2 regions of the Companilactobacillus pabuli genome follow, and region 1 is predicted to be linked to the other one. Evidence: riboswitches for the same ligand, from Rfam matches in the RefSeq annotation. Region 1 holds a riboswitch; the other holds the start of a gene.
The links. Region 1 has a riboswitch for lysine ahead of lysA (diaminopimelate decarboxylase). Riboswitches for the same ligand answer to the same signal wherever they lie in the genome.
Positions count from the first base shown of each region.

Region 2: another riboswitch for lysine. It lies ahead of G6534_RS01235 (amino acid permease); the one in region 1 lies ahead of lysA (diaminopimelate decarboxylase).

Region 1 covers NZ_CP049366.1:1,504,266-1,520,145, forward strand. The annotation lists gene nrdD (anaerobic ribonucleoside-triphosphate reductase) at 1-1,591, opposite strand, end outside; gene G6534_RS07325 (hypothetical protein) at 1,855-3,159, opposite strand; gene G6534_RS07330 (aspartate-semialdehyde dehydrogenase) at 3,260-4,321, opposite strand; gene G6534_RS07335 (aminotransferase class I/II-fold pyridoxal phosphate-dependent enzyme) at 4,346-5,530, opposite strand; gene dapB (4-hydroxy-tetrahydrodipicolinate reductase) at 5,622-6,395, opposite strand; gene dapA (4-hydroxy-tetrahydrodipicolinate synthase) at 6,405-7,274, opposite strand; gene G6534_RS07350 (N-acetyldiaminopimelate deacetylase) at 7,275-8,432, opposite strand; gene dapD (2,3,4,5-tetrahydropyridine-2,6-dicarboxylate N-acetyltransferase) at 8,435-9,139, opposite strand; gene lysA (diaminopimelate decarboxylase) at 9,156-10,439, opposite strand; lysine riboswitch at 10,517-10,697, opposite strand; gene G6534_RS07365 (aspartate kinase) at 10,843-12,201, shown strand; gene dapF (diaminopimelate epimerase) at 12,215-13,180, shown strand; tRNA gene G6534_RS07375 (tRNA-Arg) at 13,264-13,337, opposite strand; tRNA gene G6534_RS07380 (tRNA-Ser) at 13,481-13,571, opposite strand; tRNA gene G6534_RS07385 (tRNA-Asn) at 13,586-13,658, opposite strand; rRNA gene rrf (5S ribosomal RNA) at 13,670-13,786, opposite strand; rRNA gene G6534_RS07395 (23S ribosomal RNA) at 13,863-15,880, opposite strand, start outside.
Region 2 covers NZ_CP049366.1:249,645-265,524, forward strand. The annotation lists gene G6534_RS01225 (hypothetical protein) at 1-1,766, shown strand, start outside; gene G6534_RS01230 (helix-turn-helix domain-containing protein) at 2,039-3,556, opposite strand; lysine riboswitch at 3,648-3,823, shown strand; gene G6534_RS01235 (amino acid permease) at 4,000-5,448, shown strand; gene serS (serine--tRNA ligase) at 5,817-7,106, shown strand; tRNA gene G6534_RS01245 (tRNA-Asn) at 7,171-7,243, shown strand; tRNA gene G6534_RS01250 (tRNA-Thr) at 7,321-7,393, shown strand; gene G6534_RS01255 (FAD-binding protein) at 7,493-9,310, opposite strand; gene G6534_RS01260 (FAD:protein FMN transferase) at 9,464-10,393, shown strand; gene G6534_RS01265 (NADPH-dependent FMN reductase) at 10,491-11,099, shown strand; gene G6534_RS01270 (NAD(P)H-dependent oxidoreductase) at 11,110-12,375, shown strand; gene G6534_RS01275 (FAD-dependent oxidoreductase) at 13,912-15,252, shown strand; gene G6534_RS01280 (hypothetical protein) at 15,360-15,704, shown strand.

The DNA.
Region 1 (15,880 bases):
TGCGACATTTTTCATTTAAAGCCTTCGTAATACTCTCAGCAAAGTCATGTGCCTTAGGGTTTTGCTCCCAATCATTGCCAAAAAAGCGTGTGCAAACTTCATATAAGCCGATATAACCTAATGACACGGTAGCTCGACCATTTTTGAATAATTCATCGACAGAATCTGCTTTTTTTAGACGCTTACCAAAAGCACCATACATATACAGTAGTGGCGCATTCTCAGGCTTGGCCTCTTTGGTACGCTTGATACGATATTCTAAAGCAGTGTGACAAATCTGCATTTTTTCTTCAAATATTTCCCAAAATAACTTGATATCACCCTTTGACTCCAAAGCAATTCGTGGCAAATTGACCGTTACAACGCCTAAATTCATCCGACCAGAATTAACTTCTCGGCCATTTTCATCTTGCCATCCTTGCAAAAATGAACGACAGCCCATTGGAGTCTTAAAACTGCCTGTAATTTCAACGATTTTGTCATACATCAAAAGATCTGGATACATTCTCTTAGTAGAACACTCTAAAGCCAATTGTTTTATATCATAATTAGGATCTTCAGGATTCAGATTTAATCCTCGCTTGATGGTAAACGTTAGTTTAGGAAAAATTGCTGTCCGATGCTCTTTTCCTAGGCCTTTGATACGAATTTCTAAAATAGATTTTTGAATAGTACGTTCGATCCAACTCGTCCCCAAACCGAAATTAATCGTCGTAAACGGCGTTTGTCCCTGTGACGAATAAAGAGTATTGATTTCGTATTCGAGCGCTTGCATAGCATCATAAATATCTTTTTTAGTTTTTTCTCTGGCAAATTCGACCTGCTTGTCAACAGCAATCCATTTTTGAGCATCTTTGAGATGCTTTTGATAATTTAGCTCCGCAAAAGGTGCCAATAATTGATCGATTCGATTAGCTGAACAGCCACCATATTGTAACGATGCAACATTAGCAATAATCTGTGACATTTGTGCCGTAGCTGTCTGAATAGACTTTGGTGAAGATACCCAAGCATTACCGATTTTAAAGCCGTTAGTAAGCATTTCATTAAAATCAATCAAACAACAATTAGTCTCAGGTGTAACTGGTGAGTAATCCAAATCATGCCAATGAATGTCTCCACGTAAATGGGCCTTAGCTACAATATCAGGTAGCATTTTTAAACCTAAAGCTTTACTTGCTACACCAGCCTCTAAATCCCGCTGAGTATTGAAGATATTGCTATCCTTATTGGCATTCTCATGCACCACTTGCTCATTACGGTTAAATAACTTTTCGATATTTAGTTTCACATTAGTTGCTCGAGAAAATTTTTCTTGTTCATTTATAAAATAGTCTTGATAAGATTTTGCAGCTTGAATCAAATTCTGTGTCATTAAATTATCCGTAATAACTTGACGAATCTGTTTAGTCGTTATTGAATCAAGTTTTATGAATTTAGATACCAAATTTTCGATTAAATTGTCTTGTTGACTTTGAGATAAATCTAATTTATCTAGCACAAATTCGATTTTATATGGATAAAATTTAGTTTTGAAGCCACTTCTTTTTTCAACTGGAATCTTTATCAATTGAATTAATTGCGTGGTCATTTATATCTCTCCTATCTTTGATCTACATAACTATCTTATAAAATTTTAAATAATAAAAAAGACTACTAAATACCATATGTTGGTGTTATATAACACAAGCATACAATATATAGTAGTCTTATTTTTAATTTCTAAAAAACATCATTGAAGCAACTTCACAAACAGCCGTTATAACTTGTAAGTTTGCCTAACAATATCAAATTTCACTATGCTCAAATACTTTCAATAAAACAAATCTCATAGCGTTGTAATGACTTAAATTACTATTTTTCACGAGCAAAATAAAATGTGACCGCCGCATAAATAAAGACGATTGCAGTAATGAATAAATGCACTCCATAAAGCGTCGAGTTAGTTGGACCATTGGAAATATTATTAAAAAATCCTAAGGCATTAATATCTGTAAAGTAACTGATGAAATAAATAGTTGTCATATAGATCAACTGTTGTGATACATTTCCGACACAGGATAACTGATATTTAATCAAGAAAGCCCGTTCAGAATCTAAGTCTGGATTCGTATATAAAGCATCGTTTAAAATCCGATTATCAGTCCCCACGAATACGGCCAATAAGAACAATCCGATGAAATACGTATAATTAAACAATGCCAAAACTAGACCTATCAGTAGCAAAGGATAACGCCAGTTCTTATGTTTTTTCAACAGAGCTGGTCCTAACTCAAAACCAACTAAATAAATCGTATAAACTAGCATCAACGTATTGAATTTGAAACGGATCGTACTGTCGAAGATGGCATATAGCATAACGTAATTCATAACGACACCACGATTGATAGCTACTAAACTGACTGGGAACATCTTTTTATGAACTCCCAATTGATAGTACGCAAGAATCAAGAACAATACAATAGCAGCGATACTGATTACTAAATCAATCGTATTGGAAACTTCTTTTAGACGTGTGTAGCGAATGATGAACAATAGCATGACCAAACTCGCTAACACAATCAAATTAAAGAATGAATTGATCCGAAACTTTGGCTTCTTTTCCAAACCTTGATAGAAGGTCAAACGATGGGTTACGTTCATACCTCCAACCATCGCAGCAAAGAACAAGAAAGCTAATAAAATAAATGACAGACTCAATAATTTAGTCTTTGTGGCTATTAATTCAACGACCAATAATAAGATGATCGTCAAAACCATCGATAAAGTATGCATTCGATTGAATTTAAATTCTTTGTCCATCTTACCTCGAGATCGAACCGTCAAATAGTACGGCCAAATCCAACTGGAGGCCAAACCTAAGAAGACCCCACCAATAATACCAAAGACTGGATTACTAGCCCCTAGCATACAAAGTGAACCAATTACCCCAAATAAATTCGACATTGAAAGCATCGTCGAAGCTGGCAAAGTAATAAAAGTCGTCAGCAGCATTCCCAAAGCTCTAAAAGTATAGAGCATCAAAAATGGCAATGCAAAGACGAAAATATTCTTATTTTGGTTATATAACGTCAAACAGAAAAAATACGGAATCGCAACTCCAGCGTTAGCCAACAGGTCTAAAACGCCCTCATTAAATACATTCATTATTCGCTTCATTTTTTTCTCACCTGAAATTAAATGTCTCTTCACATTTTAACAGAAATAATAAAAAAAATATGGAACGCAGACTTATTTCTGCATTCCATACTGATTTTATTTATTTTACATGAACCAAATCGTCAGCAACTAGTCTTTCGGCAATTTGAACTGTATTCCAGGCAGCACCCTTCAATAAGTTGTCAGAAACGACCCACATATTGAAAGCTCCATCATTTTCCAAATCTGGACGGATACGACCAACAAAAGTATCACGACTACCAACTGCATTAATAGGTTGTGGATAAACTTGATGCTTAGGGTCATCTTGTAAGACAGCTCCTGGGGCATCTTTGATCAATTGTTGAATTTGTTCAGTTGTAGCTGACTTATCTTCAACTTCAATATAAATTGATTCACCGTGACTGATTGGCACTGGTACTCTGACACATGTTGCTGTGACCTTGATTTTAGGTGAATTCATATCACCTAGCATGATCTTCTTAGTTTCATGGATCATTTTCCATTCTTCGTGAGAATAAAGATTATCTTCCAAAACATCGATTTGTGGTAAGAGGTTGAAAGCTAAAGGATAATGCTCCTTATCGCCCTTCGTTGGAAAAATATCGGCTTTCATGTCTTTACCATCTAAGTAATCTTGTGCTTCAGAATACAACTCGTTTAGAGCACTTTGACCAGCACCACTGGCAGCTTGGTAAGTTGAAACAATAATTTGCTTCAAACCAAAAGCTTTTCTGATTGGTTCTAGAGCAACCATCATTTGGATAGTTGAACAGTTAGGATTGGCGATAATGCCGTGATGATTATAAAGTGCAGCTTCGTTCACTTCTGGAACGACCAATGGAACATCTTCTTCCATTCTAAAAGCACTAGTATTATCAACACAAACAGCGCCACGTTTGACAGCTTCTGGTAAAAACTTCTTAGAAACTGCTCCACCAGCTGATGCCAAAACTAAATCGACACCATCGAATGATTCGGGTTTGGCTTCTTCAACGGTCACATCTTGGCCCTTAAATTGTAAAACCTTTCCTGCAGAACGACTTGATGCTAATAATTTTACTTTTGAAACAGGAATAGTTGATTGTTCTAATTGTTGAATTAAACGTGTTCCAACGGCACCTGTGGCACCCAAAATTGCTACTGTATATTCATCACTCATAAATCTTCATCCCTTAAATATTTTTTATAAACTCTCTGTGAACTTTCTCAAACGTTTCATGGCTTCTTGAATGTCTTCCATGGAAGCGGCATAAGAAATTCTGAAATGACCTTCTCCACCTTTACCAAAGGCAACACCCGGCGTTACACCAACGAGACCTTCAGTGGCCAACTTATCGGCAAATTCGATTGAACTCAAGCCGAATTTTTCAGGAATCCTGGAGAATGTGTAGAAAGCACCTTCTGGCAAGATTGTTTCGTAACCCATGTCGTTTAGTTGATCAACTAAGTAATCACGACGTTCTTGGTAAATCTTCTTCATTGCAATTGGATCATCGATACCATTCTTCAAAGCCTCTTCAGCAGCAAATTGAGCCGGATTAGAAGGAGCAGTAACGGTGAAGGCATGCATCTTATTAGCTTGTTCAACGAAATCTTTTGGTCCAGCAATGTAACCGATACGGTAACCAGTCATAGCGTGTGACTTAGATAGACCGTTAATCAAAATTGTCTTGCCTGGCAAGAGTTTTGCCATTGAGAAATGTTTGTGACTGTATGTCAATTCAGCATAAATTTCATCGGAAACAACGTACATGTTCTTATCTTTTACAACATCAACAAGTTCTTGCAATTGATCTTTTGAGTAAACAAAACCAGTTGGATTACCGGGGAAGTTTAGCATCAAGGCTTTAACCTTATCTTCGCCTTCTTCTTCGATAACCTTAGCTAAATGTTTGCCAGTCAATTGGAAGCCGTCAGCAGTTGTATCAACTTGAACCGGGATTCCACCAAGGATCTTAACGATTGGAATGTATAGAGCAAAAGTTGGTGTAGGAATAATTACCTTGTCACCAGGGTTAATGATGGCAGCAAAAGTATCAAAGATAGCTTCTGTAGCACCAATAGTTACGACAACTTCTGATTCAGAATCGTATTGAAGATCGAATTGTTTATCCAAGTAACCTGAAATGGCTTCTCTAAGACTTAAGAAACCTTTTTGGTCTGAATAGTGAGATTTATTTTCCTTGATACTTTCAATGGCAGCAGTTTTAACGTGTTCAGGTACGTTAAAATTTGGTTCGCCAAGTGTCAATTTAACTAGACCAGGAATTTTTGCAAATTTTTCAGCAAACTCTCTGATCATTGATCTACCCATAGGGGCAATCGTTTCATTTACTACATTTTTTACTGATGAATCTAATTCTGGCATTCTTCAACACTCCTTAAAAATTAAATGTAGTTTAATTCTAATACAAAACTCGATAAATTATTAGAGTTTTTGTAATTTTTTGAAATAATTTCTAAATAATTTGTTCGAGGCCAATTACTAAGTGGTCTAATTTAACTACTTCATTGATGGCCAACTTTACACCAGTCATAAATGATTGACGATCAGTCGTACTTTGAGAAATTGTCAAAGTTTCGCCAATGCCACCAAAGATAACCTCTTCATCAGCGACAAAACCTGGTAAGCGTAAAGCATGAATCTTAGTTCCGTGATAATCGCCACCACGCGTCTGCAATGGGTCTTCAGAACTGTGTTGAACTTGGTCGTGACCTCTAGCTTGATAAATTAATCTAGCAGTATTTAAAGCGGTTCCTGAAGGCGCATCAATCTTATCTTCGTGATGCTTTTCAACAATTTCTGATTCTTCAAAATACTTGGCTGCTACTTGAGCAAATTTCATCATCAAGACAGCTGACAAACCAAAATTAGAAGCAATAATACCGCCCAAACCTTTTTGATCAGCCAATTTCTTTAATTTTGCAGTCTGCTCTTCACTCATCCCACTAGTGCCAATTACCGGACGAATGTCATGTTCAATCGCAAATTTTGTATTTTCAAAAACGGCACTGGGAATGGAAAAATCGATCCAAATATCCGCATCTGTTTTAATATCAGTCAATTTATTAAAAATTTTCACATTTTTATCAAGACCATAAGTCTCAGGATTCAAATCAGTCACAACAGGGTTGAATCCAGCTACTAATTGTAAATTTTCTGCATCATTGACCATTTTGACGGCTTTTTGACCCATTGAGCCAGAAAAGCCGGAAATAATAACTTTTATCATAAAAAACTCCTAAAGATCTAAAATTTTAAATAATTTAGTTTGTTCTGCTTCATTCAAAGCTAAGATTGGCAAACGACAACCACCAACTTGATAACCGACGTGATTCAAAGCTGCCTTAACCGGTGAAGGTGAAGGATACATGAACAATGCAGCCATCTTTGGTGTTAATTGACGTTGAATTTTACCAGCAATTTGATAATTGCCTTCGTCCAAAGCCTGATACATCTCAGTCATTTCCGTTCCATAGAGATGAGAAGCAACTGAAACAACTCCATTGGCACCAATTACTTTAGCAAAGAGTGCTTGAGCATCCTCACCACTGTAAACGTTGAAATCTTTTGGAGCGTGCTCAACGATATACTCCAAATCTTCCATGGTATTACATTGCTTTACACCTTGAATATTAGGATTGTTAGCCAATTCAACAACGGTTTCTTTTTCCATTAAAACGCCGGTTCGACCTGGAATGTTATAAATCATAATTGGCAAAGGAGAATTCTTAGCAATCGTTTCAAAGTGAGCTTTCATCCCACGTTGATTGGGTTTGTTGTAATAAGGCACCACGACCAAAGCCATATCGATTCCCTTAATCTGACTGATTTTCTTAATAAAATCAATCGTTTGAGCAGTATTATTACTACCAGCACCGGCAATAATAGGAACTCGTCCATCGACAATTTCAACAAATTTTTGATAAAGCTCCAGCTTTTCAGCTTCAGTCAAAGTTGGCGTTTCACCAGTCGTACCACCAACGACAAAACCCTTACTGCCTGTATCTAGTAGATGTTCAGTCAATTTTTTCAAGGCTGAAAAATCAATTTTTTCATTATCATCAAACGGCGTAATTATCGCTGTCATTAAATCAACATTTTCAAACATCTAATTTTCCTCCAAATCCATACGATAATTTAAGAAACCGACCATCGCATCAATTCCCTTTTTGATTGCAGCTTCATGGGGCAAGAAATCTGCTGAGTGAAGTGCACCTTTACTATCAACACCGAGCCAAAACATCGTTCCAGGAATCTTATTGATCAAATACCCAAAATCTTCACCGGTCATTTTGGGCTCAGTTTCTTCAAAATCAATTTGAGAATTATTCTTCATATAATTAATAAAACGTTTCGTCAAAGCAGGATTATTCTCAACTGGGTAATATCCACCTTGATTGTATTCCACTAAAATTTCACAATTAAATGACTTTTCTAAGCCACTAGCAATTTCTTTGATACGTTGACGAATAAATTCAATCATATCTTGGGTCAAGCCTCTAATCGTACCTTCTAAACGGGCTGAACCGGCAATAACGTTACGAATCACGCCAGCTTCCATCTTGCCAAAAGTAATCACGCCACATTTTATTGGATCGATACTACGAGAAATCACCGTTTGCACTTGTTGAATAAAGTTGGCCGCAATCACAACCGCATCATTTGCTAAATGCGGATAAGCAGCATGACCACTTTTACCTTTGATAGTGACATTTACTTCAGTCGTTCCAGCAAATAAAGTACCATTGCGACAACCTATCACACCAGTTTTTAATTGAGCATTGTCATGAAGACCATAAAATTCATCAACGTGAAAATCACCAGTGAATGCTCCTAAATCAAAAGCAACTTTGCCACCACTATCAGCTTCTTCAGCTGGTTGGAAAAAGAAAACTAAATTATCAAGCGGTTGATGCTCACTGAAATAATTTAAAATCCCTAATCCAACTGTCATATGAATATCATGGCCACAAGCATGCATCACCCCAGGATTTTTTGAAGCATAGTCCAAACCATTTTCTTCAGTTACAGGTAAAGCATCCATATCGCAACGATATCCAAGATTACGCTTAGGATTTGATCCTTTGACTAACACCAACAGAGCAGTTGGTAGTTCTGGTAGCTCTTTAATTTCCAAATTAGTCTGGTCAAATTGCTTTATCACTTCGAGAAGATAGGTATGTGTCTTTACTTCCTGCATCGATAACTCAGGAATAGTATGCAAATGTCTTCTTATTTGAATTAATTGCTCCTCTGTTAAAACCATAATTATAACTTCCTTAAAGTACTCTCAATTTTAGTTTTATCAGTTGTTTTTTGATCTTTAACTTTGAGGACTTTAGCAGGAACTCCGGCTACGACTTCATTTTCAGCAACATCTTTAGTTACGATGGCACCAGCACCGACGACTGCATTGTCACCAACCTGAACGCCTTCTAGAACGACAGCATTAGCACCAACGATAACGTTATCACCAATTCTTACTGGTTGAGCAGAAGCAGGTTCAACGACACCGGCCAAAACAGCATTAGCACCGATGTGAGAATTTTTACCAACAATGGCACGACCACCGAGAACAGCTCCCATATCGATCATGCTCTTGTCGCCAATTTCTGCACCGATATTGATAACTGCCCCCATCATAATCACAGCATTTTCACCGATTGAAACTTGATCACGAATGATAGCTCCCGGTTCGATTCGAGCATTGATGTGTTTGATATCTAACATTGGTACAGCTGAATTTTGAGCAGCTGTTTCTACATAAATATCAGTTAAATTATTATCTTTTAAAATTGGTTCAATTGTTTTATAGTCGCCAATCAAAATTGCTAAATCACTACTCTTAAAAACTTTCACATCTGAAGGAAAATTCACATTAGAAACATCCCCTTGAACATATACCTTAACGGGAGTAATTTTCTTAGAGTTTCCTATATAATTGATGATTTCTTCTGCATTCATTTTTTTCATAAATCTTTCCTCCAAATTAATAATCCAAATCTAAACTAGTCAAATCTTGATAGGTTTCTCGTTTAACAACTAATTTATCTTGACCATCTTCGACGAAGACTACCGCAGGTCTTGGATTGCGATTGTAATTCATTGCCATCGAATATCCATAGGCACCTGTATCTAACATTGCTAAGATATCGCCCGGTTTTGTTTTAGGCAATTGTTGCTGATCAATCAAGATGTCACCTGATTCACAATATTTTCCAGCTACGTGAACTGTTTGCTCATTTGGTTGATCCATCTTATTAGCAATAACAGCTTCATATTTAGCTTGATATAAAGCCGGCCTGATGTTGTCACCCATACCACCGTCAACTGACAAATAAGAAGTTAAATTGGGAATATCTTTTCTTGAACCAACAGTATAAAGCGTATAACCTGCGGGTCCAACAATTGAACGACCAGGTTCGATCCAAATTTCTGGAATATCGTTGCTTGTTTTCTTCAATTCATCAGCAATTTGTCTAATAAATTCGTCGGCGGTAATTGGATCATCATCTTCGTTATAGCTAATTCCAAAGCCACCGCCAAGATTGATAACTTCAGGCCAATAATTAAATTCAGTTTGGAATTTCTTGGCAATTTCCATCATCTTCTTAGCTAACATGACGAAACCTTGTGTACCAAAGATTTGTGAACCGATATGAGCGTGGATACCAAGAAGTTCCATATTCTCATCATCTAAAACTAATTTCATAGCTTCGTTTGCTTGACCAGATTCAACATCGAATCCGAATTTACTATCGGTTTGACCAGTTTGGTCGTATTTGTGTGTGTGTGCAGAAATTCCTGGTGTCAAACGCAACATTACTTTAATCGTGGTTTTTTCTTGTTTCAAAATTTGTGATAACAAGTCGATTTCGTGGAAGTTATCCAGCATAATCACGCCGACGTGTTCTTTGACTGCCATCAACAATTCATCGTAAGATTTGTTATTACCATGGAAACTGATTTTTTCACTTGGAAAACCAGCACTCAAGGCGGTATACAATTCACCGCCAGAAACAACATCGATATGAACATCTTCTTGTTTCATTACTTGGTAAATAGCTTTAACAGCAAAAGCTTTGCTAGCATAACTAATTTGATATTTTAAATTATTCTTTTCAAATGCGGATTTAAATTTTCTTATTTGGCTACGGACTTGAGAAATATCAAAAACATAAAGTGGAGTTCCATATTTCTTTGCTAACTCGACACTATCAACGCCGCCAATCATCAAATGGCCATTTTCACTCTTTAAATCATCTATTATCATAATCACTGCTCCTTTTACCAAATAAAAAAGATCTCCTTGCTTAATAACAAAGAGATCCATAAATAATCTGCATCAATTTTGTCATAAGCTCAACGTGACCGACTTTTGATCACGACAGTTCGTATCATCTTGTAATACGCCCCAGCTCGCTAAATCCTGTAAAATTTAGTGCTTCGGCAACTTCCCCTTTCAATAAGTTCAAAGCTTTTACAGAAGCTCCCTCATTTACTCATGTCGATTGCGACCTCTTTTGTTGGTATTAAGATTATAACAACACTCATAATACGTCAAGTGATATTAAAAATATTCTCATATTTCTAATAATTAATATTTTTTCCTTGTCATAATAGGGAAAAATGATACACTCATCATTAAAAACTATTTAATTTTAGAGGTGTAAGTTATGAAGGTCGTTAAGTTTGGGGGCAGTTCCCTCGCAACCGGAGAACAATTTGAAAAAGTCATCAATATTATTGAAGATGACTCAGAACGGAAGGTAATCGTTACTTCGGCTCCCGGAAAACGATACCATGGCGATACAAAAGTTACCGATTTGTTAATCGAGTACGCTAATGAAGTTATCGAAAACGAAGATCATACTAATATTATCAAGGAGATTATCTCAAGATATCACGAAATAAGCGACTATTTTAAACTTGATGATTCAGTCATAAAACTTCTAAAAGATAAATTAGTCAATTTAGCTAAAACAGATTTCTCAGATAATGAACATTTAATGGCAGCATTCAAAGCACATGGTGAATTTCTCAATGCTATTTTGTTAAATGAAGTTTTAAATGCTCAAGGTATTAAATCAATTTTTGTCGATCCTAAAAAAGCCGGTATCATCGTTCATGGAAAACCCAATGATGCCGATATTTCACCAGATACTTATCGTAATTTAGAGAACTTTGATATACCAGAAGACAGCCGTTTGGTTTTCCCAGGATTTTTTGGTTACAGTCAAGACGGCAGTATTTTTACCTTTTCTCGTGGTGGTTCTGATATTACTGGAGCAATGTTGAGTCGCGGCTTGCATGCCGACTTGTACGAGAACTTTACTGATGTCGATGCCATTTACGTTGCTAACAACCACGTTGTCAAGCATCCTCAAGCAATCAAGAAGATGTCTTATCGAGAAATGCGAGAACTATCTTATGCGGGTTTTTCTGTCTTTCAAGATGAAGCTATCATTCCAGCAGTCAAAGGACAAGTTCCCGTCAATGTTAAAAACACCAACAACCCTAGTGCTGAAGGAACTTTGATCGTCCCTGAACAATTCTTATTCAATCCTTCAAACGAAATCACTGGGATTGCTTGTTCTAAACGTTTTTCAGCCCTTTATATCCACCGCTACTTGTTGAATAAAGAAGTCGGTTTTACTTTGAAACTCTTGCAACTCTTTTATAAGTACAATATTTCTTACGAGCACATGCCTTCTGGTATTGATGATTTGACAGTTATCTTCGATCGTTCCAAATTGGATAAAACTACTATCAGCAACCTTTGTCACGATGTCAAAGAAGTTTTGCAACCTGACTACTTAGAGTGGATCGACGATTACGCTATCATCATGGTCGTCGGCGAAAGCATTGCTCATAATGTTAATACAATCGGCAAAATTATTGATTCACTAACTAACAACAATATTGCCATCCATATGATCAACCAAGGTGCATCACGAATCTCCATCATGCTAGGTGTACAGGAATCAGATGCAGATGAAGCTGTTAGACAAATTTATAAGAAATTTTTCAATTAATGAGGTGAAAAAATTGGTAAAATTACTCAAAGTCCATGGTTCAGAAAATAAGTTTTTCATCCTTGATCAAACTTTATTAGATACTCCCTTACCTGACGATGAATTAAAAGCTTTAGCTATTAATCTATGCAAAAATACACTCGGCGGTGCTGACGGATTATTAGTCGTCGATACTAGTGAAAATTGTCTGGGAAAAATGCGTGTCATCAATGCTGACGGCAGCGAAGCTAAAATGTGTGGCAATGGTTTACGAACAGTTAGCCGTTACCTATCTGAAAAGTATCATTTAAATGAATTCAAGGTCGAGACACTTGAAGCTCCCTTGTCCATTTCTAAAGCTGAAGATTTCTATGAAGGTGTTCCTGCCTTTAGTGTCGAAATTGCTCCTATATCCTTTAACAACACGGACCTACCTTTCAGTTATCAACAAATGCCCGAAATGATCGATCAAAATATCCCAGAATTCTTACCTAAGCAAAAATTTTCTGCTGTAGCTGTTCCTAATCCCCATCTAATCAGCTTCGTACCTGAAATCAATGAAGATGATTTAGGAACTCTAGGAAAGACTTTAAACTCCACTAATCCTTACTTCCCTGAAGGAGTCAATGTCAGTTTTGCTAAGATATTAGACACCAACAAACTATTCGTTCAAACCTATGAACGTGGTGTTGGCTTTACAAATGCCTGTGGAACTGGCATGTCAGCTACTAGTTTGATTTTTGCCTTGCTTCACTCTAATGGGTTCGATCCAACGCAAGACATTTCAGTTTACAACCCAGGTGGCATGGTTAAAACTCATGTTAATCTAAATTCCATTAAGGAACTCAGTGAATTACACTTAATCGGCAATGCGACTTTTACTCATGAAATTCAAATAAATGAACAAGACCTACACAATAACGATTTAAATAATTTGACTGTTACTAAAACTGGAGAACAAAAAAACTATCAAGCTTTTGTTGATAGCATTTCTGATTAACTATAAGAACATCTTCAATCGAGATGTTCTTTTTTATTGCACAAAAAAAGACTTATGAGATCAATCTCATAAGTCTTAAGTAGTGCGCCCAGTAGGAGTCGAACCTACAACCTTCTGATTCGTAGTCAGACACTCTATCCAATTGCGCTATGGGCGCATATCAACAACTCAACGGTATTAATTATATCATATACATTATAATAGTGTATACATTTTATAAAAAATTATCGATAAGTTTGTAATCCTTGGAGTAAACCGATAAAAAATGTCTCTGCAACAACTGCAAAGACATTAAGCTTACGGAGAGTAGGGGATTTGAACCCCTGATACAGGTCAATACCCGTATACATGATTTCCAATCATGCTCCTTCAGCCACTCGGACAACTCTCCAAGGTAAAAAAAAACTCCGGATGTCAGACTCGAACTGACGACACCCTGATTAACAGTCAGATGCTCTACCAACTGAGCTAATCCGGAATAATAAAACAGCGTGGCAGCTCCCTATCCTCGCGGGTAGTTTCCCACCAACTACTTTCGGCGCGGAGAAGCTTAACTTCTGTGTTCGGCATGGGAACAGGTGTATCCTTCTCACTATCGCCACCACACTATTTTGCCTCGTACCTTCAAAACTAGATATTAAGTCAATGATTCAAAACACTTCGAACTGCTGTAAACTCTTACTCGATTAAGTCCTCGATCTATTAGTACTGCTCAGCTCCATGTATCGCTACACTTCCACCCGCAGCCTATCTACGTCATATTCTTTAACGGATCTTACTTCCATAAAGGAATGGGAAATCTCATCTCGAGGGGGGCTTCACACTTAGATGCTTTCAGCGTTTATCCCTTCCATACGTAGCTACCCAGCGATGCGCCTGGCGGCACAACTGGTACACCAGAGGTATGTCCATCCCGGTCCTCTCGTACTAAGGACAGCTCCTCTCAAATTTCCTACGCCCGCGACGGATAGGGACCGAACTGTCTCACGACGTTCTGAACCCAGCTCGCGTACCGCTTTAATGGGCGAACAGCCCAACCCTTGGGACCGACTACAGCCCCAGGATGCGATGAGCCGACATCGAGGTGCCAAACCTCCCCGTCGATGTGAACTCTTGGGGGAGATAAGCCTGTTATCCCCAGGGTAGCTTTTATCCGTTGAGCGATGGCCCTTCCATATGGTACCACCGGATCACTAACTCCGACTTTCGTCCCTGCTCGACTTGTCAGTCTCGCAGTCAAGCTCGCTTTTACGTTTACACTCTGCGAATGATTTCCAACCATTCTGAGCGAACCTTTGAGCGCCTCCGTTACATTTTAGGAGGCGACCGCCCCAGTCAAACTGCCCACCAGACACTGTCCCTCATCGCGCTGAGCGATGTAGGTTAGAGCTTTCATATAACAAGGGTAGTATCCCACCAACGCCTCCTTCGAAACTAGCGTTCCGAAATCAACGGCTCCTACCTATCCTGTACATGTCACACAAAAACTCAATATCAAGCTACAGTAAAGCTCCATGGGGTCTTTCCGTCCTGTCGCGGGTAACCCGCATCTTCACGGGTATTATAATTTCACCGAGTCTCTCGTTGAGACAGTGCCCAAATCATTACGCCTTTCGTGCGGGTCGGAACTTACCCGACAAGGAATTTCGCTACCTTAGGACCGTTATAGTTACGGCCGCCGTTTACTGGGGCTTCAATTCTCAGCTTCGCAAGAGCTAACTGATCCTCTTAACCTTCCAGCACCGGGCAGGCGTCAGCCCATATACGTCATCTTACGATTTAGCATAGACCTGTGTTTTTGATAAACAGTTGTTTGGGCCTATTCACTGCGGCTGGCTGTTACACCAGCACCCCTTCTCCCGAAGTTACGGGGTCATTTTGCCGAGTTCCTTAACGAGAGTTCACTCGCTGACCTTAGGATACTCTCCTCGACTACCTGTGTCGGTTTGCGGTACGGGTAGTTTATTTCTAACTAGAAACTTTTCTTGGCAGTGTGAGTTATTGTGCTTCGTTACTAAAATTTCACTCCCCATCACAGCTTGTCCTTAAAGATATAAGCATTTGACTCATATCAAGACTTACTGCTTGGACGCGCATATCCATCAGCGCGCACACATCATCCTCCTGCGTCCTTCCATCGTTCAAACAAAATAAACTAGTACAGGAATATCAACCTGTTATCCATCGATTACACCTCTCGGTCTCATCTTAGGCCCCGACTAACCCTGGGAGGACGAGCCTTCCCCAGGAAACCTTAGTCTTGCGGCCGACCAGATTCTCACTGGTCTTTCGTTACTCATACCGGCATTCTCACTTCTAATCACTCCACTGCTCCTCACGGTACAGCTTCAATGCGATTACAACGCTCTCCTACCACGTGTCTTACGACACATCCACAGTTTCGGTATCATGCTTAGCCCCGGTACATTTTCGGCGCAGAATCACTCGACTAGTGAGCTATTACGCACTCTTTGAATGAATGGCTGCTTCTAAGCCAACATCCTAGTTGTCTATGCGTTTCCACATCCTTTTCCACTTAGCATGAATTTTGGGACCTTAACTGGTGATCTGGGCTGTTTCCCTTTCGACGGTGGATCTTATCACTCATCGTCTGACTCCCGGGTATAGATCAATGGTATTCGGAGTTTATCTGAATTCAGTAACCCAAGACGGGCCCCTAGTCCAAACAGTGCTCTACCT
Region 2 (15,880 bases), 1.2 Mb from region 1:
TTGGGACTAATCTTTTGGGTAATTGGAGTTGGAGTAAGGACTCTAGTTCTGGCGCTACTACTAATACCCCGGAACAGGCCGCTCAGACTGCAGTTGGTAACAGTATTGCTTTGAACTTCAAAACAGAAGATAACAATTTGATGGGGAGTAAGCTTCAACAGCCTATTCAAATTGGTGAATCTTCAATAGATTACGATAATGTCATACATACCGGTGGAAAGAAATATTTGTACTACACATTGAATAGTTTTGATACACCTAAAGGTACAGACACTCCACCTGCTACTTTTCCAGCCTATAATGATTTGTTGAATGTTGATTTTGACAATTATATTCCTTCATTAAAATTAGGTAATACGGGTAGTTCTTATGGTTTGATCAATTTGACTTATCCTGGCAATTCAGTTTCATACAAGTCATTGGATTTAAACAATATTCGTAACGATGATCAACTAAAGGCCAGCCTTTCAACGATTGGAAATGGTAGCTTGTGGGCTTATATCACAGGTGTTTCCAATAAAGGTAAGGCTTTGTCAACTTATCAAGCAGCACCAACTCAGACTCACTTGATTGACGGTGACGATGAAAATGGTAATCCAATTTATTGGCATCATTTGACCTTTACTTGGAATCCAGCTGAAAATGGCAATCCGGCTACGATTAGTTATGACTACAATGACAAATATCCTGACGGAACTGCTAATACAGGTCAGAGTGAATATTATGACGAAGTTAAGGAAACTATTCCGGTTGATCCTAGTGAACTTGGTAATCCAACCGATGGACACGTTTATTGGGGCTTGACCGGTGCCAATAATGAAAAAGCCAATTACAGCAAGTTGGCAGTCTTTGAATCAATTCCTGCTTTAGCCACCGCCAAAGTAACATCTTCATTGACTGATAACGATTTGAACAAAACTATCACTGACGATTCAACCGACAATACCGTCAATAATGGTGATAATTTGAGCTTTGATTACAACTTGAAATGGGATGATACTTCACGTGAAAATTGGCAAAATATCGTCTCTGATTTGAATTTGCCAACTGACGTTACATATCGTTCAGCTACGATCACTTATAAAGACGCCAATGGCAATAGTAGTGCACCAATCACAATTTCTGATGCTAAAGGGATGACCAATAGTACTTTGAGTTACACTTTGACAAAAGACCTCGGAACAATCGATGCAAGTACTGGCTACACGAGTGCTGACATCGTTTTAAACGGCACTGCCACTAATTCAACTGGTCAAGAAATTACGGTTTCACCAGCACCAGCTACGTTCAAAGGTGATAATGCGATTGAAACAACAAGTACTCCGCAATTCAAAATTGAAGGCAACAAAGTCCCTGATAAAATTTTGAAATTGACTGTTTCAAAAAATCTAGATTTTCAAGATATTAATTATCAGACAACTAAGAAATACATTGCCAGAAAAAATGATTTCGATTTGACCGTCACAAGTCTCAGATCTCCTTGGAAGCTAGATGTTTCATCAACCGGATTATCAATGGATGGTAAAAAGTTTAACGGTGATTTGGTTTATAAAAAGAATCAAGCAACCACTGAACCATTGACTAGTTCTGATGAATTGATAGCTCAAGACTTGACCTCATACCAAGATAAGACTATTAGTGATCTATCAGCTGGTTGGACGAAAAATACTGGCTTGTTACTAGAACCAAACCAAGACCAAGTATCACCAGCAGGCAAATATCAAGGAACTCTAAATTGGACCTTAGTCAATTCAATTGCAAATTAGGCAAAATAATAGCTCTATAAGAATGTAAATTGCATCCTTATAGAGCTATTTTGATTTTTTATCGTAATTAAGAAATAAAACAACTATCTAGTCGGTAGCAAAAGCCCTGTGATGGCTCAGCCGCCAAATTATTCTTAGCAACTTGTTGCTTAGAATAAGACCAATCTTGAAGACTTTGCCCGAACTTGGGCTTAGCAAAGGCTCCAAGTTGTGTCGGCAGCGTTCCAGCCAATCACAGGGCTTTTGCGGACGACGGCAATATAACACCAATACTACAATGCCTTTTTCTTCTTTTCTTCATCTTGTTTATTCTTGATTTTCTTAACGTAAACCTGATTCAATTGAATCAACAACCAAATATAATCAGGACGCGTTGAAGAAATATCCCAAGGAATAACTTTCAAATTCTCAGGATACTTCTTGCGTTCGATATCCAAAGGCAACACATCCATTGAAGTGATCAACACATCGACATCATCGAAAACATTGCTAGGAACGATCTCAACGAAGTCCAAAGTCCGGATATTTCTCAAAACAACTTCGGCGGTTTGGTTACCAGGATCAATCAAGACTTTGACTTTGATAATATCTTCAGCACGGATAGTGGAGATATAACTAGGCAAAACTTGATATAAGTCTTTAGAAATCAATTCTGCAGCGTTGTAGATTCCAGGGAATTCATTTTGGTCGACGTTAGAGAAGAAGGTGTAGACATCTTTATACAAGTCAGTAAAGTTCTTCTCACTATCTTCATTAGGATACATCGAATCCAAATGCATTAAGGAATAAGGTGCCATAATGTAGTAGAAAACGATGTCACGTGTTACGTAAGTCATGATGTGTTTCAAAGTCTTTTGGTTATGGTAGACCGACATATCATCGTGGTAATGTTCCTTTAAGAAATCTATAAAGTGATAAACGAGTGCATAGAACTTCGGATTGATTCTAGCGTTGGCATTGATTGGTTGCTCAAATGAAGTATCGCTAGGTTGGAAGGCGGTTCTTCTGAAGAGATTGATCAATTTGTTTTCATTATCTAAAGCAACTACTGGCACGATAGGATAATCTTCTTGTGTCAAAATATCTTCGCCTAGACTTTGAGTGCCAAAAACATCGCTATAATATGGTAGTTCGTCGATATAGTGACGTTTGATCAAACGAATTCTAGAAATTGCTAGAAAATATTTTAATTGGAAATGAACGATTGGATTATCGAAGGTAATATCAGTCCGACCGATAATTTGATCGATAGAATTTTCTTGAATCAAACTAAATGGCCATTCTTGCCCGTGATATGTGTACCAATAAACATAGTATGCCATCCAACGGATATTTTTCTCATTACCTTTGATCTCAAGTGTCGAGTTGGAAATCTTGAGACCGAAGTTTTTGAGAAAAGCTCTGAATTTAGACATTCGACGATTTAAAGTGGACTTACTCGTAAAGTGTTCGTCACTGAAACTCTCAAATGACGGATTGGCATTAGTCAAACCATAATTGAAGGCTTGGAAAACGACTGAGTTTTTTACCAAAAATAGTCGGTAAGTATCAATGGAAACTTTTCTGAAGTCGATTGACTCGATTTTCGTATCGCTAGGGTCAATGTCGGGAGCGACGTCAGCTAAATCTTCCAGTAATGCTTGAAAAATATTATATGTTTTTTGGTAGGTGAATTGTAGTCGATTACTAATGTTGCTTAGGTTTACTTCACGAGGAGGTAAAGATTTTATAACAGTTAGCATTTTGTATTTTTCTACGTCTTGCTTAACTAAGAAAATTTGCTCCAACATTTGTCTTCCCCCGGTAACGTTTAATTAAAATAATTTAATAATAAATGAAACACTACTTGCTACTATCTTAACATTTATTTATAATGTTTTGTAATCAGATAGAGGTGCAATCTTTATTATTAGTATTTTGGAGTATGGATAGGGTACTTTGAAAAGATATGAAAGGAAAGTTTGCCGAAATCAATTATCCCTACTTGGTAATTTGATTGGGCTACTGCTTAATAGGTGGTGGACTGTCGATTAAGAGAGTGGAGAACGGCGTTTAGGTTCTGGGCAAAAGCACAGCAGCCTGCCGTTTGTAACTCGTTTCCGCAATATTGCCGGCAAACGGAGACACTCTCTAATTCGTTGAGCTATTGATTAATGGGATAATTATAATCCTTATTGTCGGTAGTTCCTCTGATAATAAGGATTTTTTTTATATCCAAAAAGGGGAATGAAAGATGGAAAATAATGATGTGAATAGGTCGTTGAAGACCCGTCATTTGTCGATGATCGCACTTGGTGGGTCAATTGGAACTGGTTTGTTTGTGGCAAGCGGTTCCTCAATTTCAACAGCTGGTCCTGGAGGTGCCTTGATAGCTTATGTGGCTATTGGTATTATGGTTTACTTCTTAATGACTAGTTTGGGAGAAATGGCAACTTACATGCCAGTTTCCGGCTCATTTGCGACATATGCTACAAAATTTATCGATCCTGCTTTTGGTTTTGCGTTAGGTTGGAATTATTGGTTCAACTGGGCGATTACTTTGGCGGTCGATTTATCCACAATCTCTATAGTTGTAAAATATTGGTTCCCAAGTTGGACCTCGTGGAAGATCAGTTTAACTTTCATGATCGTGCTCTTGGTAATTAACTTTATTTCGGTAAGTTCGTTTGGTGAAACTGAATACTGGTTATCATCAGTCAAGGTTACTGCTGTTATCATTTTCTTGATTGTTGGTGTCTTAAGTATATTAGGAATTTTAGGAAATGAAAACTTTGTTGGGTTGACAAATTATACATATAAAAAAGCACCTTTCGTTGGAGGCGTTCCGGCGATTCTAAGTGTATTCGTTGTTGCCGGGTTCTCCTTCCAAGGTACTGAGTTGATCGGTATCACAGCTGGTGAATCAGCAACTCCTGAAAAGAGTATCCCAAAGGCTATCAAACAAGTCTTTTGGAGAATTTTATTGTTTTACATTTTGTCTATCGCCATTATTGGTGCTTTGATTCCTTATACTAGTCCAAATCTTTTGGGATCAGACGCTGGCGATATTGCTATCAGTCCCTTTACGATTGTCTTCAAGAAAGTTGGTATTCCACTAGCTGCCGGAGTTATGAACGCTGTTATTTTAACTTCAGTAATTTCCGCTGCTAATTCTGGACTATACGCTGCCAGTCGAATGCTCTGGTCAATGAGTAAAAATAATATGGCACCAAAGGTCTTTGAAAAAACTAATGGTCGTGGTGTACCAGTCTTCTCACTTCTACTAACTGCTTTAGTTGGTGGGGCAGCCTTATTCACTAGTTTGTATGGAGATTCCTTCTATGAACTCTTGGTTGCAGCCAGTGGTTTGACCGGATTTATCGCTTGGATTGGGATTGCCTTTTCTCATTATCGTTTCAGAAAAGCATACTTATTCAAGGGCTACAGTCTAGATGACTTGAAGTATAAGGCTAAGTGGTTCCCATTTGGACCAATTCTAGCTATCATCCTAGGTATCATTATTATTATTGGACAAGATGTGCGTTCGATGGTTGATTTCAATATTGGTCGTCTCTTGATCAGTTATAGTGGTTTGATTATTTTGTTCATGTGTTGGGCTTACTACAAGATCAAGCATAAGACGAAGTTCTTGAAGCTAGAAGATATCGATGTCGAAGCTACTAAAAATGGTGGTCATTACTAGTTGATATTTATAACATTTTAAATTATGATTAACAATGAATATAAAGCTAAGAGAGTGCCTACTCACAAACCTTTCAGAGAGACGATGGTCGGTGAAAATCGTCAAGGTTTTATTCCAGCATTCTGGCAACGGGTAATTCCGTTCGGGTTGATCCGATAAAATCTGAAAGTGCAGGGTATTGTTATACTCTGAAACTGGGTGGTACCGCGAATGGTCGATTCGTCCCTTTATTGGGATGTTTCGACCTTTTTTTATATTAGAGAGCGGAACAAGGACGATTAGCCCTTGTGTAGCTCGTTTCCGCTATATTGCAGGAAACAGTTACCTAGGCTAATCGTGCAAGTTCACAAATAATGGAGGATGAATTTATGTTAGACATTAAGCTAATCAGAAAAGATCCTGAATGGATCAAAAACAAATTAGCTTCACGTGGCGTTACAAGTGAAGAAATCGACGAATTACTTTCATACGATGAAAAACGTCGTGAGTTGTTAGTTAAGACAGAAACTTTGAAGGAAGAAAGAAACAAGGTTTCTCAAGGAATTGCTAACAAGAAACGCAACAAAGAAGACGCTAGTGACGAAATCGCTGCTATGAAAAAAGTCGGTGGCGATATCAAGAAGATCGATGCTGACCTTGAAGAAACACAAAACAAGATGAACTACATCTTAGTTCGTCTACCCAACATCCCTGATGATTCTGTTCCCGTTGGTCCTGATGAAAGTACTAACGTTGAAATCAGAAAAGTCGGTGCCGTTCCTAAAGAAAACTTCAAACCAAGACACCACTGGGATATCGGTGAAGAACTGGGAATTTTAGACTTCGAACAAGCTACTAAAGTTTCAGGTTCACGTTTTGTTTACTACATTGGTATGGGTGCTAGACTTGAACGTGCTGTTTACAACTTCATGTTGGATCAACACCAAAAAGAAGGCTATACAGAAGTAATCCCTCCATACTTGGTTAACAACAACGCCATGTTTGGTACTAGTCAATTCCCTAAGTTTACCGAAGATGTCTACACAGTTATGGTTGATGAAAACCCATTGACTTTGATTCCTACAGCCGAAGTTCCTTTGACAAACTACTTTGCTGACAAGATTTTGGACGAAAAAGATTTGCCAAAATATGTTACAGCTTTGACACCTTGTTTCCGTTCTGAAGCAGGTTCTGCCGGTCGTGATACTCGTGGATTGATCCGTATGCACCAATTTAACAAGGTTGAAATGGTTAAGGTTACAAAACCTGAAGAATCATACAACGAACTAGAAAAATTGACTGCTAATGCTGAAAATATCCTAAAACAATTAGGACTTCCATACCACGTAATCGTTCTTTCAAGTGGGGATGCAAGTTTCAGTTCTGCTAAGACTTATGATCTTGAAGTTTGGATGCCTGCTCAAGACAAGTACCGTGAAGTTTCAAGTTGTTCAAACTGTCTAGACTTCCAAGCTCGTCGTGCTCACATCAGATATCGTGACGAAAATGGTAAGACAAAACTAGCTCACACATTGAATGGTTCAGGACTTGCTGCTGGTCGTACAGTTGCCGCTATTTTGGAAAACTACCAAAATGAAGACGGTTCTGTAACAATTCCAGACGTTTTAGTGCCATATATGGGTGGAGTTACAAAAATTACTAAAGAAAATGCCAAATAGTTATTGACCTGAGGCTTATAAATTGATAAGATTTAATAGTTCTGTTAAAGAGCTATTGAATTATTCCGGATTAGCTCAGTTGGTAGAGCATCTGACTGTTAATCAGGGTGTCGTCAGTTCGAGTCTGACATCCGGAGTTATAAATACTTAGGAAATACCTAGGTGTCTCAATATATTACATCTAGTTCATTGGAATTAGGTGTATTTTTTTTAAGCCGTCTTAGCTCAGTTGGTAGAGCATCGGTATCGTAAACCGGCGGTCACAGGTTCAAATCCTGCAGACGGCATTGATAATTTTAGGAAATACCTCCCATGAAGGGCATCGTTTAGCGGTGTCCTTTTTTAGTGCAAAAAAATAGGAGTGCAATTGCACTCCTAAAAGAGTTTTATTTAATTTGTTTCAAAGCATCAGAAACGGCTTCTTTAATAGCTTTACTTGAAGCAGAAGCACCAGAAATTGTATCAACATCGACCGAATTCTTTTCTACGATTTCTTTTGGCAATTCCTTAACAGCTTTGAGACCGTAATCGTCAGATTCACTTTGTTTCAAAACTTCGATATCTTGAATGTCGTCTTTGCTATTGGCAGTGACACGAACGACGATTTCATTTCCCATACCGGCAGTTGATTTACCGATGTATTGGTTGTCGTTAGTTTCATAGTGTTCTTCGCCAACATCAGATCCTAAGCCCTCTTCGTGAACACTAGCTGAGGTATTAGCGTCGACTTTAACTGACTCAACGTCTTTTTCTTTAGCAGCATTTTCACCGGCAATCTTACCAAAAATCAAGTTTTCAGCAAGGTTACTACCACCGTTGTATTGACGTCCCATCAAACTTCCTAATTCACCACAAGCGTATAGGTGAGGGATGATTTCATCGTTTACATCAACAACTTCTGCGTTGGAATTGTGAACGGGACCACCTTGAGTATTCAATAATCCTTGAACCATAGCTAAACAGTAGTAAGGACCATCATCGAAGGCTGTCAAAGTATCAGCATCACGGTCAAAGGCATAGTCACGTTTGATTTCTGCAAAGTGGTTGAAGTCTTTGATAGTGCTTGCCAACTTGTCAGCATCAACGTTCATTACTTCAGCTAAACTGTTCAAATCATCAGCTTTAACGACTGACTCTAAGAATTCTGGATAAGGAGCGTTTTTATCATTCTTTAATTCGTCGTACTTCTTTTGATCAAAGACAACATAAGGATGACGTTGAGCTAAAGGAACTCTCCAATTGCCGTGATCTTGGATGTGTCCGTGACGGTGGATTTCATTTTCATCGAAGTAACGAGTTCCATCATCACCGACAACAATCAAACTGCCTTGGTGGAATGCAGGCCAGTCGAATGGCAAGAATTGTGAACGTTGACCTTTAGCTGGCTTAGGAGTTAGTCCATGGAAAATGCCATAAGATTCATAATTGTTCATGTTATAAAGTTTAGCACCGACTTCACTAGCCATTGTGACACCGATACCTTTGTTATAAAGGGAACCGATAGGATTTAGACTAGTTTCGCCGAGGTAATTTTCGACCATTTCAGGATTGTTTTCAAAACCACCGGTAGCCATGACGACACCATTGTTGGCTTTGACATTCAAAAGTTTGCCATTACGTTCGATTTGAACACCAACGATAGCCTTTGTTGCTGGATCTTGAATCAAGTGTTTAGCGGGTGTTTGATACAAGACATCAATTTTGTCAGCACGGTCTAAAACTTGTTGACGGAGATTTTTCCAAAGAGCAGAGTCAGCGACACCTTCATGGACAGCGACTAATTCGTGAGTAGCTTGACCACGGAATTCTGGGTATTCGTGAGCCATAAAGTGCAAAGCCTTAGATACTGGTGATTCTGGGTGTTTGCCCATGATAAATGGTTTAACACCGAGATAATTTTCTAGGTAATTAGGGATGTCATAGAGTCCTTTGACGAAAGTTTCCATCAAATCCTTGTCATATGACAATGGGAAAGCTAAATCTTCGTAATATTTACGTAAATCATCTAAATTGTCACCTGATGAAATAACTTGACCAGCATAGCGAGTATTGCCACCCTCATGACCCTCTGGAGCTGAGTCAGTAATCAAAACTTTGGCGTTGTTGTCAGCCGCAAATCTAGCAGCACTGGCACCAGCACCACCGAATCCTAAAACGATAACGTCATAAGTTGCGTTCCAATTTAATTTTGAATCCTCAAACATTTCATTCACTCCAATTCCTCTAAATGTTAGGATTAATATAACTCTATTTATGGATATTGTGAATAACTTACCTTTGTCGTAAACGACACAAAAGACTATGATAGAGGGTGTTCACTATCGTAAATTATTTTTTTATGAATTGAGGAAAGTTCAATGGGGCTAATTAACAAGAGCTATTATGCATTGGGAACAGTGATCAACTTGTCAGTGGCAGAACCTAGTGGTGTGGCTGATTTAGAGGCTGGTTACAAGTTGATTCAAAACTTTGAAGATAAGTTGACCGTCAATCGTAACGAGTCAGAAGTCATGTCGATCAATCACAATGCCGGTATCAAGCCAGTTCAGGTGCCAGAAGATACGTATGATTTAATCAAACGAGCTGTTTTAGTCAGTCGCAAACATCTAGGCTTTAATGTAGCAATCGGACCTTTAGTCAAATTGTGGAAAATTGGTTTTAAGGGTGCCAACAAGCCTTGTGACAAAGATATCAAGCAACGCTTACAAATTATCGACCCTGAAAAAATAATCCTCGACGACGCCAATATGAGCGTATTTTTGCAAGAAAAAGGTATGGAGATCGACCTTGGTGGTATTGCCAAAGGTTATATTGCTGACGAGATCAAAAAGCTTTGGCAAAAACGTGGTGTTCAGACGGGAATTATTGATTTGGGTGGTAATGTTTTGTTAGTCGGCGACAGTTTGCATGAGGACAAGTTATGGAATATCGGTATTCAAAATCCCATTAAGCCGCGAGATGTCTCCTTAGGTGTCGTGCATATTCCTGAAAAATCAATTGGTACGTCTGGTATTTATGAACGCAAGTTAGTAATTGATGGTCATGAATATCACCACATGTTTGATTCAAAAACTGGCTATCCAATCAAAAATAACCTTGCTAGTGTGACAATTATTAGTGACAAGTCGATTGACGGTGAAATTTGGTCAACGATTGGCTTTTATCAAGGTATAAAACGTGGTATGGCTTTGATTGAAGCACAAAAGGGAATTGAAGCTGTCTTTATTACGAAGGACTTAGAGACCTTTGTTACTAGCGGATTGAAAGATATTTTTAAGAAAATATAACTATACTATATGAAAACAATCACATAATTATATTGCTTTACCTAGTGAAACATTTTACAATTAACATGACAATAAAATAGAAGTGGGATGATTAATGATGAATAAATTTATCGCTATTGTGGGATCAAATTCCCAAAAATCAACCAACCGTGAATTATTGAAGTATATGAAGAGACATTTCCAAGATTACGCTGAAATTGAATTAGTTGAAATCAAGGATTTGCCAATCTTTAAGAAGAGTGCAGATAAGTATGTGCCACAATTGGCCAAAGACATCGCTAAGAAAATTGAGGATGCTGACGGTGTCATTATTGCTACTCCTGAATACGATCACTCTGTAACGGCTGTTTTGTCGAGTGCCTTAGCTTGGCTATCATATGGAATCCATCCATTTGTCGACAAGCCCGTTATGATTACCGGTGCTTCTTATGGATCTCTTGGGTCATCACGTGCCCAAGCTCAATTACGTCAAATCCTTGATTCGCCAGAATTAAAAGCTAGAATTATGCCTAGTTCAGAGTTCCTTTTGGCACATTCATTACAAGCCTTTGATGATGAGGGCAATTTGAAGGATAAAGATGTTGTTAAAGAATTAGACGGTCTCTTCCAAGACTTTCTTCAATTCGTTAATATTTCAAAACAATTGAATAATGCAGAAGACGCTACAAAGCAAAAAGCTGCTACATTCTCATGGGACAAAGACTAGGAGGGATAGTATGAAATTAGTTGGAATTGCTGGATCAATCGCTGATCAATCATATAATCGTACATTATTAAACTTTATCGCCAAACATTTTACAGGACTAATCGACGTCGATGTCTTGGATATCAATGAAGTACCAATGTTCAACCAAGATGATGACCAAACAAATAGCCCCGTTATTCAAAATCTTTGCAAGAAAATTTCAGCTGCTGATGGTGTTATCATTGCTACTCCTGAACACAATCACACTGTTCCTGCAGCCTTGAAGAACGTTATCGAATGGCTATCTTATGAAGTACATCCTTTCGACGGCAAACCCGTTATGATTGTCGGAGCTTCATACCATACTCAAGGGTCATCACGTGCCCAATTACATTTGAGACAAATTCTTGAAGCACCTGGTGTTAATGCGGTTGTCTTGCCTGGTAATGAATTTTTGCTAGGTGACGTTAAAACTGCTTTTGACGAAAATGGTGACTTGAAGGATCAAAGAACAGTTGATTTCTTACAAACTACTTTGCAAAACTTTATCAAATTTGCCAAAGTTATCAACTTGATTAGTCAATCAAACGGCTATCAAGACGAAGACCTTTCTGCTAAAAAAGGAACTGACACAACTATTCAAGGTATCGACATGAACGACGATGACTGGTTGGACAAAGCTGCTAAGAAAGTCAATGCCGTTGAAGGTGGCACTTATGTCAAATTAGACAGTGGTTTGTTGACAGTTGATCAATTGAACTACTTCTTAAAGACTATGCCAGTTGAATTGACTTACGTTGATGAAAATAATCAATTTATTTATTACAACAAAGTTGGCAAAGCTGAAGATATGTTAGCTAAACGTGTTCCTGCTCAAGTCGGAGATGCTTTAGATAAGGTTCACCCTAATATCGAACGCGTTATGAAACACGTTAAACAAGTTATCTATGACTTGAGAAGTGGTAAGACTGATTTAGTTTCAATGCCAGTACCTGGTGGTGACGAAAATCATCACGTAATGCACTATTACAAAGCAATGCATGATGAAAATGACAATTACAAAGGTGTTAACGAATGGGCTGTTGATATCAAACCAATCGTTGACCAATACTTACAACAAACTGGTCAAAAACTAGTCCCAGATCCAAACGCTAAGTTGGATGCTACATCTGGTGCTTCGAAAGATGAAAGTAAATCAGCAGTTGATGCAAACTCTGGCGCTTCAGAATCAGCTGAAGAACCTGCTGTTAAACCTGAAGTAGAAGTAGACGCTACATCTAGTGCTTCTAAAAATTAGATATTGAATATTGTTAATAAAAATCCCGTTAGAATGTAATTTGTTTACAATCTAACGGGATTTTTGTATTGGCGCATGAAATAATTACGATAAAATTAAGTATATGGAATCTAGTCGGTAGCAAAAGCCCTGTGATGGCTCAGCCGCCAAATTATTCTAAGCAACTTGTTGCTTAGAATAAGACCAATCTTGAAGACTTTGCCCGAACTTGGGCTTAGCAAAGGCTCCAAGTTGTGTCGGCAGCGTTCCAGCCAATCACAGGGCTTTTGCGGACGACGGCAGTTTATCACAAAACAGACCTAATATGTTTAACCACATATGTTCAATATATCCGTCTTCGTAATGTTTAAACAAAATCTAATAGAATAAATCAAGAATTGTCATTCGAATAAAAAACGCAAAAAAAACAGCTCGTCTTGGGGGGACGGGCTTGTTTTTTCTGCATTACCAGTAGTGTCAGGGACAAAGTTATGAATGCTTGTGAGGGTTCCATATTTGTCAAATAGAGAGGGATTTGTAATTAATTAATGAAAGCATTCAAAGTAAATTATTGTAATGGGAAACGCATTTGAGGGGGAGAACAAGTTGATTGAGGGGGGCAACTTGTTCTGAATGCGAATGAGTTTTATGGCTACGATATGAGGATGTATCGCAACCTTCTTTGGTTAAAAAAGAAGAATTGCATTTCATATCTTTGCCCCTTTCACAGTTAATAATATAGCATATATGTTTAAACATGTACATTCATTTTTAGAAAAAATAATTTTTTGATTTTGGATAAATAAATATGTAAATAACATGTTATTATATTTAATTCATTGTGGATTTTTTCACGATGTATAGACCATTTTTTTGATATAATGAATTACCCATAAAAATTCTTGTATGATCTATTAGAAAAAAAGAGCAAAAAAAAACAGCTCATCTGGGGGGACGGGCTTGTTTTTTTGTTACACCTAATGTGTAACGGCATTACCAGTAGTGTCAGAGATAAAGGTATGAATGCTTATGAGGTTTCCATATTTGTCAAATAGAGAGGGATTTGTAATTAATTAATGAAAGCATTCAAAGTAAATTATTGTAATGGGATAACGCATTTGAGGGGAGGATAAAGTTGATTGAGGGGGGCAACTTTATCCTGAATGCGAGTAAGCTATTCGGTTACGATATGAGGATGTATCGCAACCTTTAGAGTTAAAAAAGGAAGGAATTGCATTGATCATATCTCTATCTCTTTCACGGTTATAATATAACACATATGTTTAAACAATTAAATTCATTTTAGAAAAAAATAATTATTTGTTTTTAGTTTCACAAATACTTCAATTTATGTGATTATAATGTTAAGTTTATTTTTTCGTTTTGAGAGGATTTAAACGACACTTTGACGTTTTATGGGGCGTAAGTGAGGTGGTTTATACTTTTAATTAGATTTATTTATATTCTATATATATTTTTTAATATAGTATGTAAACGCTTTAATCATGTTAAAATATTAACTATAATGATATTAAATCGTAAAAGGTGGTAATTATTATGAAGGTAAGTATCGTAGGTTGTACACATGCAGGAACTTTTTCAGCAATGAATATTTTGAAGGAACATCCAGATTGGGAAGTTTCCGTTTTTGAAAGAAATGATAATCTTTCTTTCCTATCATGTGGAATCGCACTTTGGGTAAGTGACCGTGTTTCAGATCCTAACAAGATGTTTTATGCTAGTCCCGAAGCTTTGACAGAACTTGGTGCACACATGCACATGCAACATGATGTTACAAATATTGACTTCGATAATAAGAAATTAGCCGTTAAAAATCTAGTTAGTGGGGAAACTTTCGAGCAAGATTATGATAAGTTGGTCATTACTACTGGCTCAGCTCCAGTTATCCCTCCAATTCCAGGTATTGATTCAAGCCGCGTAATGCTTTGCAAGAATTGGACTAATGCCAATGAATTGAAAGAAAATGCTAAAGACATCAAGAGTGCTATCGTTATTGGTGCTGGTTACATCGGTGCTGAACTAGCTGAAGGTTATGCAACTCTTGGTAAAGAAACTACTTTGATTGATGCTTTACCACACGTTTTAGGTAAGAACCTTGACCCTAACATGTCTGCTGTTGCCGAAAAAGATTATCTCGACAATGGTGTAAAACTTGGCATGGGCGAAAAAGTTCAGTCATTTGAAGAAACAGATCATAGTGTAATTGTAAAAACTGATAAAAATACTTATGAAGCTGATATTGCTGTTATGTGTGTTGGCTTCCGTCCTAATACAAAGATGTTCGCTGACGAATTTGAAACTTTGCCAAACGGTGCTTTGATTGTGGATAAATACATGCACACAAGTAAAGAAGACGTCTTCTCAGCTGGTGATGCAGCATCTGTTCACTACAATCCAACAGGCGACAACCAATATATTCCTTTGGCAACTAATTCAGTTCGTCAAGGTATCTTGGTTGGTAAGAATATCGAAAAAGATACTGAAGCTTATATGGGAACACAAGCTAGTTCAGCGGTTGAACTATTCGGCAGAACTTATGCTGCCAGTGGTTTGACTAAAGAACACGCTGAAGTTCTAGGTAAGAAAGTTGATAGTGTATCTCTAGAAGACAACTATCGTCCAGAGTTCATGTTGACAACTACTCCTGTTTTGATGAACCTCGTATGGGATCCAGAAACAAGAGAAATTCTCGGTGGTGCTTTGACAAGCATGTATGATGTATCGCAATCAGCTAACCTCTTGTCATTAGCAATTCAAAAGAAAGTTACGATCGATGAGTTGTCCATGGTTGACTTCTTGTTCCAACCTAACTTCGACAAACCAGTTAACTACGTCAGTGCCTTAGCTGGAGCTGCTGTAGAAAAAGCTGATAAATAATTAATTTATGAATACCCGAATATCACAAATTAAATGTGTTATTCGGGTATTTTTGTGGCTAAAAAAATTATTTCTTCCTATACTGTGGGTAAAGTGGAGGGAATGTTATGGCTGAAGATAGTGATTTCATCATGCGTCAAATTAAGTCGTTTGCGGAAGGCTTTGGTTATATGGTCGGAAAAAAAGACGGCGAAAAAACTGAAGTAGTGTTTGAGCAGCAACAAGGTCAAAGTGACAAAATCCATCGTGATATAACTGAATTGTTGATGCATCAAAAGTATGAACAGGCAATTCAGTACGTTTATGCCCAGAAATTTACTTTAGAAGAAGGACAATATTTTATCTTGGGACAGTGGCTGTTGGGAAAATTAAGTGACATACCAGAAATCAGCCAAGATGTAATAGAAGAGTTTCGCATCAATATAGAGAAGCACCGACCATCTATTAATTAATTCACAAATAATTCAAATTTTAGTACAAACTTTTTCATAATATCTCGGTACTATGTATACATAGTCAAATATGGCTATACAAAAACGAGGTGAATTTTATGAAAAAACATCCTTTGCTCGTGCTTACTGGTGTTTCCGTCTTAGCAACTGTTTGTACTAAGATGATCAGAAATTAC